One region of the Pantoea sp. AS142 genome, then DNA from elsewhere that is predicted to be linked to it. Evidence: predicted binding sites of a transcription regulator. Region 1 holds the regulator's gene; each other region holds the start of a gene.

Region 1 (4,492 bases):
AACAGAGCTTTAGAGAGTATGGTCACAGCGGACAGGGACAGGCGCGTAAATATCTGCACACCTACGATGAAGCGGTACCGTGGAATCAGGTGCCCGGCACCTTTACACCGTGGCAGCCGCTGCCGCAGGACACTGATATTCTCTTCTATGAAGGACTACATGGCGGCGTAGTGACGGCGCAGCATAACGTGGCGGAACAGGTTGATCTGCTGGTCGGCGTGGTGCCGATTGTTAACCTGGAGTGGATTCAGAAGCTGGTGCGGGACACCGGTGAACGCGGTCATTCACGTGAAGCGGTGATGGATTCAGTGGTGCGATCGATGGAAGATTATATCAACTTCATTACCCCACAGTTTTCACGCACCCATATCAACTTTCAGCGCGTCCCAACCGTGGATACCTCGAATCCGTTCGCCGCCCGTGCCATTCCGTCACTGGATGAGAGCTTTGTGGTGATTCACTTTCAGGCGGTGGAAGATATCGACTTCCCCTATCTGCTGGCAATGTTGCAGGGTTCGTTTATCTCGCACATTAATACGCTGGTGGTGCCGGGCGGCAAAATGGGTCTGGCGATGGAGTTGATTATGGGGCCGCTGGTGAAGCGGCTGATGGAAGGTAAACGCATTGAATAAAAGGTCAGAAAGGACCTCATCAGACTAATGCCAATGCCAATGCAGGGTGAGTCTTACAGCAGCGAAAAAGCTTAACACGTGGGGAACCGGGTCTGAGCAGGAAAGCGTCCTGCGCCAGGGGACAAAAACGCCGGGAGCGTTTTTGAACAACGCAAAGCGTTGGCCCGGCTACGGGCGCACCTCAGGGATGAGGTGCGTAATCGCGCGGACCGGAGCGGCCAGGGATTGGCTTAAGCGACGTTTCGATCTGACCCGGTTCACTGCGCAGGCACGGTCTTAAGACTACACGAATCCGTTTTTGCCATTGCCCCTAAAAAGCCCCTCCGACTATTACAGTTCGATCACTTCATAGCTGTGGGTAAGGGTGACGCCTTTACCCAGCATGATGGCAACAGAGCAATACTTTTCAGCAGAAAGATCCACTGCGCGTGAGACCGCTTTATCCTGGAGCGTTTTGCCACTCACAATAAAATGCAGGTTGATGTGCGTAAAGATTCGCGGCGTCTCTTCACGACGTTCTGAGGTCAGTTTTACTTCACAATCAGCCACATCGTTGCGGCCTTTTTGCAGAATTGATACTACGTCAATCGCGCTGCATCCACCCGCCGCCATCAGCACCATCTCCATTGGGCTGGGCGCTTTATCACCCGAATTTCCATCCATCAGTATCTGATGGCCGGATGAGGATTCTCCGAGAAATGTCAACCCTTCTACCCATTTCACTCTTGCCTGCATGATTTTTGCTCCGGAATACGCTGTTTTGTCGCCAGCGTACGCTTTCGCCAGGTAAACAGCAATCCAGAGAAATCCGCCTGTAGCTGAAGCGAGACAACAGAAGACAGTCGACAAAAGCTGTGCTACAAACAGTGCTGAAAATATTTTTCGTCACCCGATGGCGAAGCCGGGAAGAATGATGCGCACTGCGCCTGATGCGGCCCGAATGATTTCCTGAAATGGAAACGCTTAAAGCTTTCACCGCCTGACAGGGAAAACTGCCCCCTGTATTTTGGGCACGATTACAACAGAGGATAATAGCGAATGGTTCTCGGCAAACCGCAAACAGACCCTACACTCGAATGGTTCCTGTCCCATTGCCATATTCACAAGTATCCATCCAAAAGTACGCTGATTCATCAAGGTGAAAAAGCAGAAACGCTCTACTACATCGTGAAAGGTTCCGTCGCGGTTCTGATTAAAGATGAAGAAGGCAAAGAGATGATTCTTTCTTACCTGAATCAGGGCGATTTTATTGGTGAGCTTGGCCTGTTCGAAGAAGGCCAGGAGCGCAGCGCCTGGGTACGTGCGAAAAGCGCGTGTGAAGTGGCGGAGATTTCTTACAAAAAATTCCGTCAACTGATCCAGGTTAACCCCGATATCCTGATGCGACTCTCATCGCAGATGGCGCGTCGCCTTCAGGTGACGTCTGAAAAAGTAGGTAACCTCGCTTTCCTCGACGTGACCGGACGCATTGCACAGACCCTGCTTAACCTGGCGAAGCAGCCAGATGCCATGACGCATCCCGACGGCATGCAAATTAAAATCACTCGTCAGGAAATTGGTCAGATTGTTGGTTGTTCACGTGAAACCGTGGGCCGTATTTTGAAGATGCTTGAAGATCAGAACCTGATTTCCGCACACGGCAAAACCATCGTCGTTTACGGCACCCGCTAATTCCTGTCACCCACGGCGTGATGGCAACATCACGCCGTTATTGTTTGTGTTGAGCCGATGTGGCGTCGAATTATTTACCATCCTGAAGTTAACTATGCCTTGCGGCAAACGCTGGTGCTTTGTCTGCCTGTGGCGCTGGGCTGGCTGGCTGGCGACCTGCAAAAAGGTCTGCTGTTCTCGTTAGTGCCCGCCTGCTGCAATATCGCCGGGCTGGATACGCCGCATAAACGCTTCTTTAAACGTCTGATTGTTGGCGGCAGCTTGTTTGCCCTCGGCAGCTTTCTGATTCAGTGGCTCACCCTGCATGCTATTCCCCTGCCGCTGATCCTGTTCGCCATGCCATTGTTGCTCGGCGTCACCGGGGAGATCAGCCCGCTGCATGGTCGCCTGCTGCCCGGCACCCTTATCGCCGCCATCTTTACCCTGAGCCTGATTGGCCGCATGCCAATCTATGTTCCCCCATTGCTCTATATCGGCGGCACGTTATGGTATGGGCTGTTTAACTGGTTCTGGTTCTGGCTGTGGAAAGAGCAGCCGATGCGCGAAAGCCTGAGCCTGATCTACCGTGAACTGGCTAACTATTGTGACGCCAAATATACCCTGCTGACGCAGCTGACCGATCCGGAAAAGGCGCTACCGCCGCTGCTGGCTCGCCAGCAGAAAGTGGTCGACCTCATCACCACCTGTTATCAGCAGATGCATATGCTGTCGGCAAGCCGCGATCACAGTCATAAACGGCTGACGCGCGCCTTTCAGGTGGCGCTGGATTTGCAGGAGCATATCTCAGTCAGCCTCCATCGGCCGGAAGAGGTGCAGAAGCTGGTCGAGCAGAGCCATGCCGAAGCGGTGATCCGCTGGAATGCCAAAACTATCTCGGCCCGACTGCGGGTGCTGGCGGATAACATTCTCTATCACCAGTTACCCGATCGCTTTGCGATGGATAAACAGCTCGGCGCGCTGGAGAAGATCACCCATCAGCATCCCGACAATCCGGTGGGTAACTTCTGCCTCTACCACTTCAACCGTATCGCGCGGGTGCTGCGCACGCAGAAACCGCTTTATCAGCGCGATCTGATGGCCGACCGTCAGCGCCGACTGCCGCTGTTACCGGCGCTGCGCAGTTACCTCTCGTTTCGCTCGTCGGCACTGCGCACGGCGGGTCGCTTTGCGGTGATGTTGATGCTGGGCAGCGCGCTGGCGCTGTTCTTCAACATCCCCAAACCCTACTGGATCCTGATGACCATTATGTTCGTCAGCCAGAACGGCTATAGCGCCACCCGTGTCCGCATTCAGCACCGGGCGCTGGGCACCTTTGCGGGGCTGGTGATCGCGGCCGCCACGCTACGCCTGGCGGTGCCGGAATCGCTGGTGCTGCTGACCATGCTGGCGATAACGTTCATCAGCTATCGCTTCACCCGCCAGTTCTATGGCTGGTCGATGATTGGCTTTACGGTTACGGCGGTTTACTCGCTGCAATTGCTGTCGCTGAATGGTGCGCAGTTTCTGCTGCCGCGACTGATGGATACGCTGATGGGCTGTCTGATTGCCTTTGGCGGGATGCTGTGGCTGTGGCCACAGTGGCAGAGCGGATTATTGCGGCAGAACGCCCATGACGCGCTGGAGACCTATCAGGATGCGCTGCGGCTGTTGCTGGGCGACGAACAGTCGCCAGGGAAACTCGCCTATCAGCGCGTGCAGGTTAATCAGGCCCATAATGCGCTGTTTAACTCACTGAATCAGGCGATGCAGGAACCCGCGTTTAACGCCCAGTATCTTAAAGATATGCGGCTCTGGGTCACCCACAGTCAGTTTATCGTCGAGCATATCAATGCGATGACGATTCTGGCACGTGAGCACACCATGCTCACGGCCTCGCTGGCTGAGCGTTACCTGCAATCCTGTGAAATCGCACTGCAGCGGTGCCAGCAGCGGCTGGAATATGATGGTGCAAGCTCCCAGGTCAATCTACTGGATGAGCTGGAGAACATCAGTGAGGGGCCGGTTACGGTGGTGGAACAGCATGTGCGGCGCATTCTCGATCATCTGAGCGTAATGCATACCATTTCATCGCTGGCGTGGAGCCAGCGACCCCAACATGGCCGCTGGCTGATCAGACGCTTACGTAAAAATTAAATCAGCCGTTGAGTACGTTGCTGATGGCCGTGGCGAAGCGGCTCATGCCCTCTTCG
Region 2 (4,492 bases), on a different contig from region 1:
AAGATTAAAAGAACCCACCGCTTTAAAGTCACGCTGTTTAGCGAGCTGTAACAGAGCGGCGAAGTTATAAAGTTTCATGGATTTTTTCCTCTTGAGGTTTGGTGGATTTGCCGTTAACAAACCAGGCAAGTGCGGTAATAAAGAAAATAAACAGGGCAACGAACAGCCAGTTATTCTGGAAAGCGTGGCCAAGCACCAGGCCAGTACTGATGACATCTGAGTCACTGAAGGTCACACCGGTAAAGCCGTAGCTCTCCAGCATCGGCACCAGGATGGCGGGCAGAACGGTGATAAAGAGTCCGTGAACAAAACCGCCGATCATCGCGCCGCGCCGACCGCCCATAGCATTACCAAAGACTCCGGCGGTGCCACCGGCAAAGAAGTTGGTCAGCAGACCAGGCAGGATCATCGCCAGACCAAACATCGGGAAGACCAGCATGCCGACGATTGAGCCGAGCGTGGTAGCGAGGAAGCCGACGATGACGGCATTCGGGGCGTAAGGAAACATCACCGGGCAGTCCAGCGCCGGTTTCGCATCCGGCACCACGCGCATGGCGATACCCCGGAAGGCAGGCACCAGTTCGTTAAGCAGCAGGCGGACGCCGCTGTAGAGCACAAAGACGCCGGCCACGAACTGAATCGACTGCATAAAGGCATACATCAGGTAGTTCATGCCGTTGCTGTATTGGGCAATAAACGCTGGCCCGGCGGCCACGGCGGGGATCAGGTACATCGGCACCATCACCAGCGCCATCGACAGATAAGTATCCTGCAGAAACTTAAAGTTATCAGGCAGCTTCAGGTCTTCGGTAGAGCGCGATCCTTTACCGACCACTTTGGCGACCGCCGCCGTGACCAGATAACCAATAGTGCAGAAGTGACCCAGGGCGACATCGTCCGAATCGGTGATGCGCCGCACCACCGGCTGCGCCAGTGCAGGCATCACCACGGCCATGATCCCGCCAAAAATACCGCCGGTCAGGATCAGCGGCAGGCCGGTGAGTCCCGCTTTATAGCCAATCACCGCGCCAATCGTCGCCATCCACAGCAGGGCCTGTCCGGTCAGGAAGATGTACTTAAAGGGTGTCAGTCGCGCGATGATGATATTAACGATAAAGATCACCAGCAGCGTCAGCGCCACTTCTGAGCCCAGCTCACGGTTAGCCAGCCCGGCAATGGCGGCCACATCGGTGATATAACCGCGCATACCAAAGCCGTGGGTAAAAATGGTATTGAGGAACGTCAACGTGCCAACAATAATATTGATACCCGCCATCATAATTAAAAAGCCGAGCAGCGTTTTAAAGGTGCCTTCCACCACTTTACCAGCCGATTTTTTTTGCAGCAGCAGACCAATCAAGGCAATAAAAGCGATCAGAATGGATGCCTGCCCCAGCAGATCTTTTACCAGAAAGTCGATCACACTATTCATGGGCGGCGACCTTTACGTTGCGTTCTTTTAAAAATGCCAGGATCTTCTGCTCTATTTCTGCTTTATCAGTCAGCCGGTTAAGAATAATGACCCGTTTAATCTGTTCCGGGCTGGCGTCGGCATTTAATACATCAGCAAAGGCTTTTTGCGTCAGAATCATATCTGACTTAAACGCATTCGCTTCTGAAATGGTGGTGTGATCGATATCGGCCTCAATTTCCAGTTTTTTTAATACCGCTTTTGCGCTCATCTCAATCGCAAAACTGGAGCCTAATCCACAACCACAGACACATAATATTTTCAGCATGGTTTTTTCCTCACACTATATTGAGTTGTTTAGCGAGTTTGTAATGGTGCCCGTCAATATCGACCAGGCGTTTTTGCATGCTTATTAAATCAATCGGGATCGGTTTATTGCTGCCGTTAATAATGACCGCTTTATTCCGCATGCCTGACTGAATACATCGCACCACTTCACTGGCCATAATGGTGCCCTGATAGATCTCTTCGCAGGTGGGCTCTCCATTACGCAATCCGTAACCAAGAAGGGTTTTACGGATGCGCACGCCAATAAGCGGTTCAAGCTGTTTGATTAAGGTGTCGATTGCCCCCTGAAAACCGGGCGAATATTCGCGGGTGTAGCCTTCTGAACAGAGGATCACCACGCTGTTCTGCTGCGCCAGTCGCTGGGTGATACGCTGCGCCAGTTGGGGTAACGGGATCTGGCACTCCGGAATTAAGGCAATATCTGCGTTTGATTTAATGGCCGACTGCAGGGTTAATTCGCCGCAATAGCCGCCGAGTAATTCCAGCATAAATACCCGGCCAGGTAAGGCACGCCCGGTATTTCTCAGCTTCGAGACCTCTTTTAATACCTGCTCACAGGCAGTGGAAAAACCCAGGGTATAATCACTGCCGAAGACATCATTATCGATGGTCATGCCGACACCGAAACAATTAACGCCGGACGCCGACAGGGTGTGGAGGAATTGCAGCGACCCGTCACCGCCCGCCATAATTAACACGTCAATGCGGGCGCTTTTAAGCTGACGCGCAATACTTTCATATTCGTTGCGCACCAGTTTCTTTTGCGTCCGGCCCGATTGCATAACCGGAATTGAGGCGATGGAAAAGTCGAGCAGATCACGCTGGCTGATTTCACGATGAATATTTCCCAGCAGGCCCGGAATGCCGCCGTCAAATATCACCATTTCCGCCTGCGCCAGACGCCCAATCTGAAAGACAAAATTATTAATGCCGGTCACATCCCCGCCACTGATCACCATTCCAATTCGCATCACCCTCACCTCACTGGCTTAATCCGCTGAGGGTTATTCTTCCGGGAAGCGGGGTAGCTATTTGCAGAAGAGATCACAGTTATGAGCGGTTTTTTTCGGGCAGGCGTCTTGACAGCAGTATATTACCGCCCATTTTTGTGATGGGAGTCACACTATTTAAGAGCAAACTGCGTCCGGCGAAATGATATAAATCAGTGAGTTAGTACCGCACGCATCTGAATGTTATGACGCCAGACAATGGCACTGATTTCGTTATTCTTTGGTGTTGCAAATTTGTGACATTCGCCTCATTTTTAATGGTATTAACCCGAATAACGCGTAAAGGAAATATTTGATTAGGTTGTATCAGGATTATTTTATGGCAGAGAAACAGGTGGGAAGATTAGCGTGCAGGGGGGATAAAACGTATTTGAGGCGCAGCAGTGAGCGGCTGCGCCCCGACAGATTACTTCGCGTAGGCTTCCGTTGACAGGGTCAGCGTGACCTCGTCGCTCACCGCTGGCACATATTTATCCAGCTTAAAGTCTGAACGCTTGATGGTGCCGGTGGCATCAAAACCAATCGCCTGCTTTTTCACCATCGGATGCTCACCCTGCTTGTTCAGCGTGGCGTGCAGCGTAACCGGTTTGGTTATCCCTTTCAGGGTCAGATTACCTTCAACGTCAAATTTGTTGTCGCCCTTCGCCACCACCTTGGTGCTGTGGAAGGTTGCGGTCGGGTATTTTGCGGTGTCGAAGTACTCAGCGCCTTTGAATTCTTTGGTCAGCGCCGCAACGTGGCTGTCGATTTTGCTGACTGGCAGGGTCACGTCAACGCGTGAGGACTCGGGATGATCTTTATCAAACACCAGGTTACCGGTTGCATCCGGGATATCCGCGGTAGGGTTCGAGAAGCCAAAATGGTTCCAGGCAACGATTACCGACGTATGCTCAGGGTTCAGCTGATAATGCATCGCCTCAGCCTGCGATAACGGGGCGTAGAGGGTGGCAGCGGCTAACAGGGGCAGTGCAATACGTTTGACGTTCTTCACGATCAATTCCTTATGCGGACTAAAGTAAACTGAGTGTGGTCCAGTTTGCCCGGAATAGACAGTGAAGAGATTTGTCGGTAATTTTCAAATAAATTCAGCAATTTTGTAACAGGCGCTACACATTCTCGCCGCCGGTGAAAAGCACCCGCCAGCGGCGGCGATCCTGAATCAGGGTGCGGTGCAGCTGTTGCAGGTCAGCAAGGGTCAGCGCTGCTATCTGCGCCGCGTCCGGTTCTGCCAGGCCGTTGTCACCGCGTAACCGCGCCAGAGGCTGATCCACGTCCTGGCTCAGCAGACGCGATTTCAGGGATACCAGATCACAGCCCGCCAGCGTCTCGTTCAGTGAACGCAGAAAATTACGGCAGTAGCGCAATAGCGACAGCGCGCTGTAATCGGGCGACTGCAGCGCAAACATCACCCCGTCTTCATCGGCACAGCGCATATAACGGCTGCTGACCACATAACCGATTGGCTGATCAACGCGGTAACGCTGGAAAAAGCGCGGCGCGTAGATCAGCGCCAGCGCGCGCAGCGCAGCCAGCTGTTCAGGACGGTGCAGCGGGATAAACAGCAGCAGAGCATTGTCCGCGCTGGTGTGCAGCAGGCGCGTCATGCCGGTTTGCGTGGCCATGCGCGTTGGCGGCAAGGCAGGATTAACCGGCAGCGACAACGCGCTCAGCCGCCGGGCAATCCGCCAATGCAGTGCCGCATTGCCCCCTTTCAGCGCCGCCC
Region 3 (4,492 bases), on a different contig from region 1:
CGTCAGCTGCGATCAGCAGCAGAAACAGGCCAATCCCAACACCGGTGCCGTGCGCCACGCCCATTGGCAGGTTACGCAGGATCCAGGCACGAATGCCGGTCACCGAGATCAAGGTAAACAGCAGCCCCATCAGAAAGACTGCGCCCAGCGCTACCGGCACGCTAATGTGCTGACCCAACACCAGGCTGAAAGCGGTAAAGGCGGTTAAGGAGATTGCGCAGCCAATGGCCATCGGCAGATTGGCCCACAGCCCCATGATGATGGAACCAAAGCTGGCGACCAGACAAGTGGCGACAAACACTGCGGAGGGGGAGAAACCGGCTTTTCCAAGCATCCCCGGCACCACGATTACGGAGTAGACCATCGCCAGAAAGGTGGTGAGTCCGGCCAGAATTTCCTGACGCACGCTGCTGCCGCGCGCCGAGATCGAGAACCAGGCGTCCAGTTTTCCACTGGCCGGGCGTGATTCAGTTGACATAGTTGAGCCTCAAAAATTTTTGTTGTGTGGATCGCTCTGCGACCATCGCTGTCCCTGGAATAAGCGGATAAATGGCGACACTGCCCGGATTAAACCGCCAGGCAAACGTTTACCTTGCCGCAGATAATTAGCCATCAAAAACGGCCAGATAAAAAGGCATGCGATTATCCGGCGTTTAGCGCCACGTTTTCAACTCTAAGAGGGAGATTCTTTGGCATAAAGATTGGGCGTAACAGGCTGGCAGAGACCAGTCTGAAACGCTGAGGCCATAAACTTAATGTCATATAAAGAGAGAATTTGCACCGGCGCATCGGTGATCGTACAGCACGCGCCGGTGGAGAGAGACGATTAACCAGGCAGCGAAAGCTCGCCGCCCTGCGCAATCGCGCGCTGCCAGGCGGCGCGCTGCTGCACCGTCTGCAACCATTTTTCAGTGGCGGGCATCTGATCCAGTCCGGCACGGCGCGCCAGTGCCAGCAGCGGAAAGCTCATCTGGATATCCGCAATGGTGAAACGCTCACCGGCAAACCAGGGATGCGTCGCCAGATGCTGTTCGATCATCTGCCTGTGCGGCTTCAGCTGTTTATCCAGGAAAGCCTTCTGCACCCCTTTGCCAAAGGCCGCACCAACCGGACGCAGCAGCCACGGCACTGGCGCTTTACCCATCTGACCGAAGATCAGCTTCATCACCAGCAGCGGCATTAGCGAGCCTTCGGCATAGTGCAGCCAGTAGCGGCACTGCAACCGTGACGCCTCATCACTGACTTGCAGCCGGAACGCGTGGTCATATTTCTCTTCAAGGTATTCGAGAATGGCACCGGATTCTGCCACCACCTGGTTCCCGTCAGTAATAACCGGCGATTTTCCTAGTGGATGTACTTTTTTCAGCGCCTCGGGTGCCAGCATCGTCGGTTCACGTTGGTAGCGTTTAATCTGATAGGGCACTTCCAGCTCTTCCAGCAGCCACAGCACCCGATGCGAGCGTGATTTCTCAAGATGGTGAACGGTGATCATCATGATTCCCTGTGTTTTGACCTTCCCCTAGTATAGACGTCACTCCACGTCCGAATGTTTATCATCCTGTTCCGGGTCGAGCAGCACCGCACCCGAGCCCTGTTGACCCAGCCGGTCACCGGGGTTACGCAGCGGACAGTCGCGCATCGACAGGCAACCGCAGCCGATACAGCCATCCAGATCATTGCGCAGGCGGGTCAGGGTTTCAATCCGCTTATCCAGTTCTTCGCGCCAGTGCTGGGTCAGCGCATTCCACTCCGGTGTCGACATGCGCTTGTTAACTGGAATGTGATCCAGACTGTCACTGACCGTTGACAACGGAATGCCGATACGCTGAGCAATCTTGATAATAGCGACGCGTCGCAGCACGTCACGGCTGTATCGCCGCTGATTGCCGCTGTTACGAGTGCTGAAGATCAGCCCTTTGGTTTCATAGAAGTGCAGCGCCGAGACCGCCACCCCGCTGCGGCGCGCCACTTCACCCGGTGTTAAGACCGGCTTTGGATAGTTGCGTTCTTTTTTCATCAGGCTCTTTACCTCAAGTTAACTTGAGGAATTATACTCGCTCTCCATCAAAACGACTAAACTCCCCTTACCGTTTATTAAGCACCAGAAGGATGAGGCTATGATGCAAGAAGAGATCATTCATTCCCTGACGGACTGGATTGACCAGAACCTCGACAAGAGCCTGTCGATCGATGAGGTTGCGGCGAAATCGGGCTATTCGAAATGGCATCTGCAGCGTATGTTCCGTTCCGTGACGAAACAGACGCTGGGTGGATATATTCGTGAACGTCGCCTGACGCTGGCCGCTGAGGCGTTGTCTCAGACACAGCGTCCGGTCTTTGATATTGCGATGCAGTATGGTTATGACTCGCAACAGACGTTTTCACGCGTTTTTCGTCGTCAGTTTTCGCAGACACCAACGGCTTATCGCCACACCATGCGGCGTCAGGCGATTCAGCGCCCTCGCCTGCTGAGCTTTGGCTGCAACGAGGGCAGTACCAGTTTTACCCAGCGCACTACCGGCGAGTGCTGTCCGGTTCGTTGATCCTCAGATGCGCCTGAAAACAGGCGCATCTGACTGAAATTCCCCGCATGTTATCTGCTACGGCTCAATTTTCCTTCAGCCAACTACCATACCAGAGTCAAATTTTGTTCAAAATTTAAAATCGAATGATATAATGTGACGCAAGTCACACTTTGAACCTGGGTTGACGGCGAAAAAGCACTCCCTGACACACTTTTCCGCCGCCGGTGATGTCCGCAGATTGTCAGGAATACCTACTGATATTGAGGTCCGGCCAATGGCTACGTTAACCGCCAGTTTTCTTGTTATGCGTTGGGAATTGCTGAGCGCAATCATGATGTTTTTTGCCAGCACCCTGAAAACCAAACTTCGTCAGGATAGCCGTCACGTGATGGCGTTTATGTGTAGCGGGATTGGTTTGGGCATGACCTGCTGGTTTGTGACCGGCCTGATGGATATTACCCTGAGCATGGAAAATGTGTATAACTTCCTGGAAATCTCGAAGCATGCGTTTATCGATGCGATGAGCCAGGCCCCTGCTGACTGGCCGATGCCCTGATTTTTGCGCATAAAAAACCCCGCTATGCGGGGTTTTTTATATTGCTGTGTGTGCTTAAATTTTCTTCAACATGGCAGGGATATTAACATCCTGCACTCTAACGCCCGGGCTCTGCGTTCCGCGGCGGTCCTGAATCCACATATCTCCCATCATCTGGTTTAAACCCCGATCTAATCCGGTAACCAGTCCTGCACCTGGGGTGAAGGTCAGTTCGCCAAAGTAGATTCGTTCGTCATGGATGTACCAGTCCACACGCACATAGTCGAAATCACTGGCCAGCTTCTTGCTCAGTTCGAGCGCATGTTCCAGTGACGGCATAATCGGTGAGACATCCAGACCGGTGTCACGAATCTTGTGATACGCCTCGTTGAGGTTATTCACATAGAAATTCATCGACAGCAGCGGCTGGCAGCGGTTGTAGATCACCTGCAACACATATTCGAACTTGCCATCACGCTTGTTGAACATATGGAATTTGTAATCTATCGGCGCGCTTTTGCCATCGCCAATGTACTTCTCCACCAGGATGCGCGGCTTGATGTAGCGATAGTGAATCTCACGCGCTTCGTTGGCAAAGTCGGTCTTGAGCCAGCGATAGCAGTCATGAATGATCTGCTGCTTGCGCAGTGCGTCCGGCTCTTCCAGCAGAATTTCTACCATGTTGGAGGCGTGGTTCGGCTTGATCACCGTCCCTTTCCAGCACGGTAAGCTGTTCAGCGTGGTCGGGTCAGTGGTTTCGTGTACCAGCGGGATCAGGTATTCATTACCGATTTTTTCAGCAATGAATTCGCGCACCGAGTACTTATCTGACAGACGACCGTAGTTCTGGTAATCGCCGAAGATAAACTTACGGTACAACACCTTCTCGTTGAACACTTTTGGCTGACGCAGATTGGGCAGCTTTCTGAACTTATGGAAGTAGTAGATGCGGTCCTGATAAGCCCAGGGCATCTTCTTAATAAAGTACTGCACACTTCTTCTGAGTTCTTCTTTCAACTTGAGCATATCTGACCTCATTTGTATGTTTTGTAGTTGAGTGAGGAAACCTGAATCTTTTGAATGACGCCGTTTTTAAAGAAGTAATTCATTACGGTCAGGGACAAAAGCTCTGAAAGGAAAACGCTCCACGCGGCCCCCATGATGCCGTGACCCTGGATCAACCACCAGGAGAGCGGCAAACTGATGACCATCAGGCAGATGATTTTCCTCAGCAAATAGTTAAATCCTCCCTCTTTGACCATGTAGCGATACGCTACAGTCCCCATTGCCGAAAAGCTGGTCGCCATCGACAGCAACGTAATGAGACTTCCTGACTGTGTGTATTCCGGTCCGTACAACGTAATAATGATCCGCTCGCCATAAAGCGAAATGACCAGCAGCATCAACAATGAAACCCCCATAACGTAACCAT
Region 4 (4,492 bases), on a different contig from region 1:
GATCTCATCATCCGCATTGAAGTAGCGCTCATAGGCCACCAGGGTCATTTTGGCATCCACTACCACATCTTTGCCCTGCGGCAGACGCACAATCACATCCGGCTGCATCCTGCCCTGCTGTTCTGACTGAATGCTGACCTGGGTTTCATATTCGTAGCCTTCACGCAGCCCGGAGGCCTCCAGTACGCGACTCAGCACTACTTCACCCCAGTTACCCTGGATTTTATTGTCGCCCTTCAGCGCTTTGGTCAGATTGAGCGCCTCCTGCGCCATCTGCGCATTCAACTGCTGTAACTGCCGGATTTCATGGGTCAGGGTATGCCGCTCACGCGCCTCTGCGCCAAAGCTTTCATGAACCTGACGACGGAAGCCATCAAGCTGTTCACGCAATGGGCCAATCAGCCCGTCCAGACTTTGCCGGTTCTGTTCATCGACGCGACGGCCGCTGTTTTCAAAAATACGGTTGGCGAGGTTTTCAAACTGGGCACTAAGGCGTTGTTCGCTGTTAGTCAGCAGGCGCTGTTTCTCTTCCGCGGCGAAACGGGTCTCTTCAAGGCGAATGGTCACCTCGCGCAGCTCCGCTTCCTGCGCGCTGTTGACCTCCAGCTGATTGCGCAGTTCACGATTAAGCTGCTCACTTTCATTACGCCAGTAATCAAGCTGCTGCAGTCGCTCATTGGCGCCGCTCAGTGCCCCATGAAGCTGACGAAGCTCCTGTTCACGCTGTTGCGTCTGCTGCTGAAGCTGTTCGATTTGCTGCTGCTGACGCTGTTGCGCCTCTTCCAGCAGACGGCGCTCGGTCTGAAAACTGGCGACCTGATGGCCGGCACGTAACTGTGCCAGTATCCAGCCAATCCCTAACCCGGCAAGTGCCAGACAGGCGCTGATGATGATGTGCTGATCCATGATTTCCCCGCGACTCTGGCTGCTGAGGAAAAAGGTAGAGTCGCACTGTATGAATGTCCAGATAATTTTGCAAGACTCAGCGCCCTACAGTCCCACCCCTGTCGCTTTCCCGCCTGCCACTCATCAATCAGAAAAAACGGCATTGGCCGCAGCATTCACCCTTTTTCACCTGTGCCAGATAGCGCCAGGCCGTCTCTCCGGAGGTGATTGCTACGCGCTGTCTGCTGCCCTTAGCGGCGCTCGAGTCGGCACCACGCACAATAAAGCGCTTCACCTCAGGATCGTCCATCACCAGGAAACGCCACAGGGTCGGAAACAGCGTTTTCTTGTGGGACGTATCGAGCTGTTGGACGCGCGGCTGCTCAAGACGCTGCCAGACATGCTGCGGCACGCTGTCATCAAGGTTGAAGCGGCAGACCCAGCCGGGATTGAGCTCAGGTGCCACTTCAACGTTGTTAATTAAGGTTTCGCCGTAGCGCGGCTGATCGCTACAGAGGCAGAAAGCGATGACATTCTGCTGCAGATGAGTGAGATCGACAGGCTCAGGTTGCGGAGCGGTAAACGCGGCGCGCTGCCCCTGACTGAAACGCGCATCAGAGCGCATCAGCGGCGCCAGGCCATGACGCGCCACCTCGTCCTTTTTATCCAGCCAGCCGCACACGTCGGTTAAACCCTCCAGCCAGGTTTCAAAGGCCGTAGCCTGCACTGCGGGCGGCGACTGATAAATCTTCTGGTAGATTTTATCCAATTTCTTGTACTGGCCCAGACGCAGCAGGCAGAGCGCGTAGTCGCTCAGCACCTATATCTGATTGGGCATAAAGCGCAATACCTCTTCACAGCATTGGGTGGCCCTGCGTAGTCGCCCTGTTGCATGGCGGCACGGAAACGTTCGGCACCGCGTTCCAGCCGGGCATGGAATGCGGCAGGATTAGCGCCAGGGGCAGGACGTCGGACAGAAATGGTATTGCGCATAAAAACGCTCAGGTTTCACTGATACTACGCGCCGCTAACGACCGGCAGCGGGTTTTGAGTCCGGACAAAAAACCTGCTGCCAGATGCGGTCGTTATAGTAAGCGACGCGCCGCTTCGACCACAATCTTCACTGCATCATTTTCTGTCTGTTTCATAGTGACCGCATCCGGGATCTCTTTCTGAGTACGGTTCACAATGACGCCCGCCACCATGCCGGCGCGCAGACCCTGGCTGGCGCACATGGTTAACAACGTAGCGGATTCCATCTCATAGTTGAGAACGCCCATCTCCTGCCACTCTTTCATTGATCCCTTAAAGCGACTGACAACGCGACCCGAGACGGTGTCGTAGCGCTCCTGGCCCGGATAGAAGGTGTCAGAGGAGGCGGTGATGCCGATATGCGTTTTGGCACCGCAGGCTTCAGCTGCGGCAACCAGTGCAGTCGTGCAGGTGAAATCCGCCACTGCCGGGAACTCCATCGGCGCAAAATGCAGGCTGGCTCCGTCCAGGCGAACTGACGCGGTGGTCACCAGCACATCGCCGACATTGATATGCGGCTGGATAGCGCCAGTGGTGCCGACTCGCAGGAAGGTATCTACGCCAAGCTGTGCAAGCTCTTCGACCGCAATCGACGTAGAAGGGCCGCCAATGCCGGTTGAGCAGACAACGACGGGCTTACCATCAAGTTTTGCCAGCCAGGAGGTAAATTCACGGTGTGAGGCGAGATGCGTGGCATCTTCCATCAGTCCGGCAATTTTCTTCACACGCTCCGGATCGCCCGGCACAATCGCCAGGGTAGCGCCCTGCAGATCGGCTTTAGTCAGGCCAAGATGGAAAACGTCAGACTGTGTCATTTTCAGACTCCTGTTGAGGGAAGGTAGCGCGCCACTTTACGCCAGCACGCCCGATAAATATGTGACAACATTCACTTAAGAAAATGAAAGTTACATTTCGTGGAAGCAAAAATGCGATCTATACCACAAAATCACCTCTTCCTGGTCCGGATAGCCCTCGGTGAGGCTGTGTCAGGGACAGCGCAGTGCTAAAGAGGTGGATGATTATGTTCGCTGTTGATTCTGTTACCCAACACCTGGCGCATACACTTTCCGGCCAGGCTATAGTTACGTGATTGCGCAAATGATTGCACGGAGAGAATAATGAAACCCAGTGATAATATGGCACATAAACCGGCGACGGACGGCTTTGCCCCTGCCGTGCAACCCACCGCCTCCACCACCATTATTACCGACAGCCCGGCCATTCACGCGGGTGAAACCTCAGTGCCCAGCCAGGGCGAAAACATGCCAGCATTTTTTGCAAAACCGCACTCAGCAGAAGGCCCGTTGCCTGTCGTGCTGGTGGTGCAGGAGATCTTTGGTGTACATGAACACATCCGGGACATTTGCCGTCGTCTGGCGCTGGAAGGTTATCTGGCGATTGCACCTGAACTCTATTTTCGCGAGGGCGATCCGGCTGAGTATCATGATATCCCGACGCTGTTCACCGAGCTGGTCAGTAAAGTGCCGGATACCCAAGTGCTGGCCGATCTTGATCATGCTGCCAACTGGGCCGCACGTAACGGCGGTGATATCCGTCGCATGGGCATCACCGGTTTTTGCTGGGGTGGCCGCATCAGCTGGCTCTACGCAGCGCATAACCCGCAGCTGCGCGCTGCAGTGGCCTGGTATGGGCGGCTGACCGGCGAGCGCACGCTGAAGCAGCAGAAGCACCCTATTGATGTCGCGGTCGATCTGAGTGCGCCGGTATTGGGCTTATATGGCGGTCAGGATGAAGGCATTCCGCTGGAGAGCGTCGAGCAGATGCGTCAGGCGCTGCATGCCGCCAATGCGACCGCAGAGATTATCGTCTATCCCGAAGCCGGACATGCCTTTAATGCTGACTACCGCACGAGCTACCATGCTGAATCTGCCAATGATGGCTGGCAGCGGATGCTGACCTGGTTCAGGCAGTATGGCGTTGCATCGCAGTAACATCACGCATGCTCGCCGCACAGACTGCTGAACAGTCGAAATCAGGGTCAATCTGACCGTAACGGAGTAATTCAGGGAACATGGGCAGAAGAAGAAAACGTCCCGCGCTATGGACAAAAAACGCCGGGAACGTTTTTGAACAACGCAACGCGTTGGCCAGGCTACGGGCGCGCCCCAGGGATGAGGTGCATCATCGCGCGTGCTGAGCAGCCAGAAATTGGCTTAAGCGTCTTTCGAATCTGACTAAGTTTCCTTCGCAAGCTCAATTTCACAGCGGATCGGGGCAATATTTGTCATAAAACAGGGGCGCTTCTGCGCCCCTGTTTTTTCGTCACTCGACCAAATTTCCTACACCGTTTCACCTCGCAGCTTTTTCGCCGCCGTCACCATGTTCGCCAGCGCCTGACGCGTTTCCGTCCAGCCACGCGTTTTCAGACCGCAATCCGGGTTCACCCATAGACGCGATTCCGGGATCCGCTTCGCCGCCTTCCGCAACAGCGTTTCTATCCACTCCACGCTGGGAACGTTAGGCGAGTGGATATCATAGACGCCAGGGCCGATTTCATTCGGATAGTCGAGGTGTTCAAACGCCTCCAGTAGATCCATGTCAGATCGCGAGGTTT

Evidence for each region. Region 1 encodes CRP, which controls carbon source genes, mostly activating them, when cyclic AMP is high. Its sites were predicted from a motif close to ATGTGANNNNNNTCACAT; they were not measured.
Region 2: the regulator CRP is predicted to act here: its motif matches at 3,004-3,021, upstream of WFO64_RS17770 (6-phosphofructokinase).
Region 3: the regulator CRP is predicted to act here: its motif matches at 2,677-2,694, upstream of WFO64_RS10615 (YjcB family protein).
Region 4: the regulator CRP is predicted to act here: its motif matches at 2,844-2,861, upstream of udp (uridine phosphorylase).

What each region holds. Positions count from the first base shown of each region.
Region 1 is NZ_JBBCMO010000006.1:198,016-202,507, reverse strand. It holds gene WFO64_RS13275 (phosphoribulokinase) at 1-632, shown strand, start outside; gene WFO64_RS13270 (OsmC family protein) at 963-1,367, opposite strand; gene crp (cAMP-activated global transcriptional regulator CRP) at 1,671-2,303, shown strand; gene WFO64_RS13260 (YccS/YhfK family putative transporter) at 2,361-4,436, shown strand; gene argD (bifunctional acetylornithine/succinyldiaminopimelate transaminase) at 4,438-4,492, opposite strand, start outside.
Region 2 is NZ_JBBCMO010000010.1:156,784-161,275, forward strand. It holds gene WFO64_RS17755 (class II fructose-bisphosphate aldolase) at 1-78, opposite strand, end outside; gene WFO64_RS17760 (PTS sugar transporter subunit IIC) at 65-1,432, opposite strand; gene WFO64_RS17765 (PTS sugar transporter subunit IIB) at 1,425-1,739, opposite strand; gene WFO64_RS17770 (6-phosphofructokinase) at 1,750-2,730, opposite strand; gene WFO64_RS17775 (YceI family protein) at 3,176-3,760, opposite strand; gene pqqF (pyrroloquinoline quinone biosynthesis protein PqqF) at 3,876-4,492, opposite strand, start outside.
Region 3 is NZ_JBBCMO010000004.1:252,041-256,532, forward strand. It holds gene WFO64_RS10595 (NCS2 family permease) at 1-478, opposite strand, end outside; gene WFO64_RS10600 (glutathione S-transferase family protein) at 827-1,492, opposite strand; gene soxR (redox-sensitive transcriptional activator SoxR) at 1,532-2,017, opposite strand; gene soxS (superoxide response transcriptional regulator SoxS) at 2,118-2,543, shown strand; gene WFO64_RS10615 (YjcB family protein) at 2,800-3,081, shown strand; gene WFO64_RS10620 (ATP-grasp fold amidoligase family protein) at 3,136-4,086, opposite strand; gene WFO64_RS10625 (oligosaccharide flippase family protein) at 4,095-4,492, opposite strand, start outside.
Region 4 is NZ_JBBCMO010000008.1:17,130-21,621, forward strand. It holds gene rmuC (DNA recombination protein RmuC) at 1-906, opposite strand, end outside; gene WFO64_RS14945 (hypothetical protein) at 1,034-1,705, opposite strand; gene udp (uridine phosphorylase) at 1,971-2,732, opposite strand; gene WFO64_RS14955 (dienelactone hydrolase family protein) at 3,036-3,869, shown strand; gene metE (5-methyltetrahydropteroyltriglutamate--homocysteine S-methyltransferase) at 4,218-4,492, opposite strand, start outside.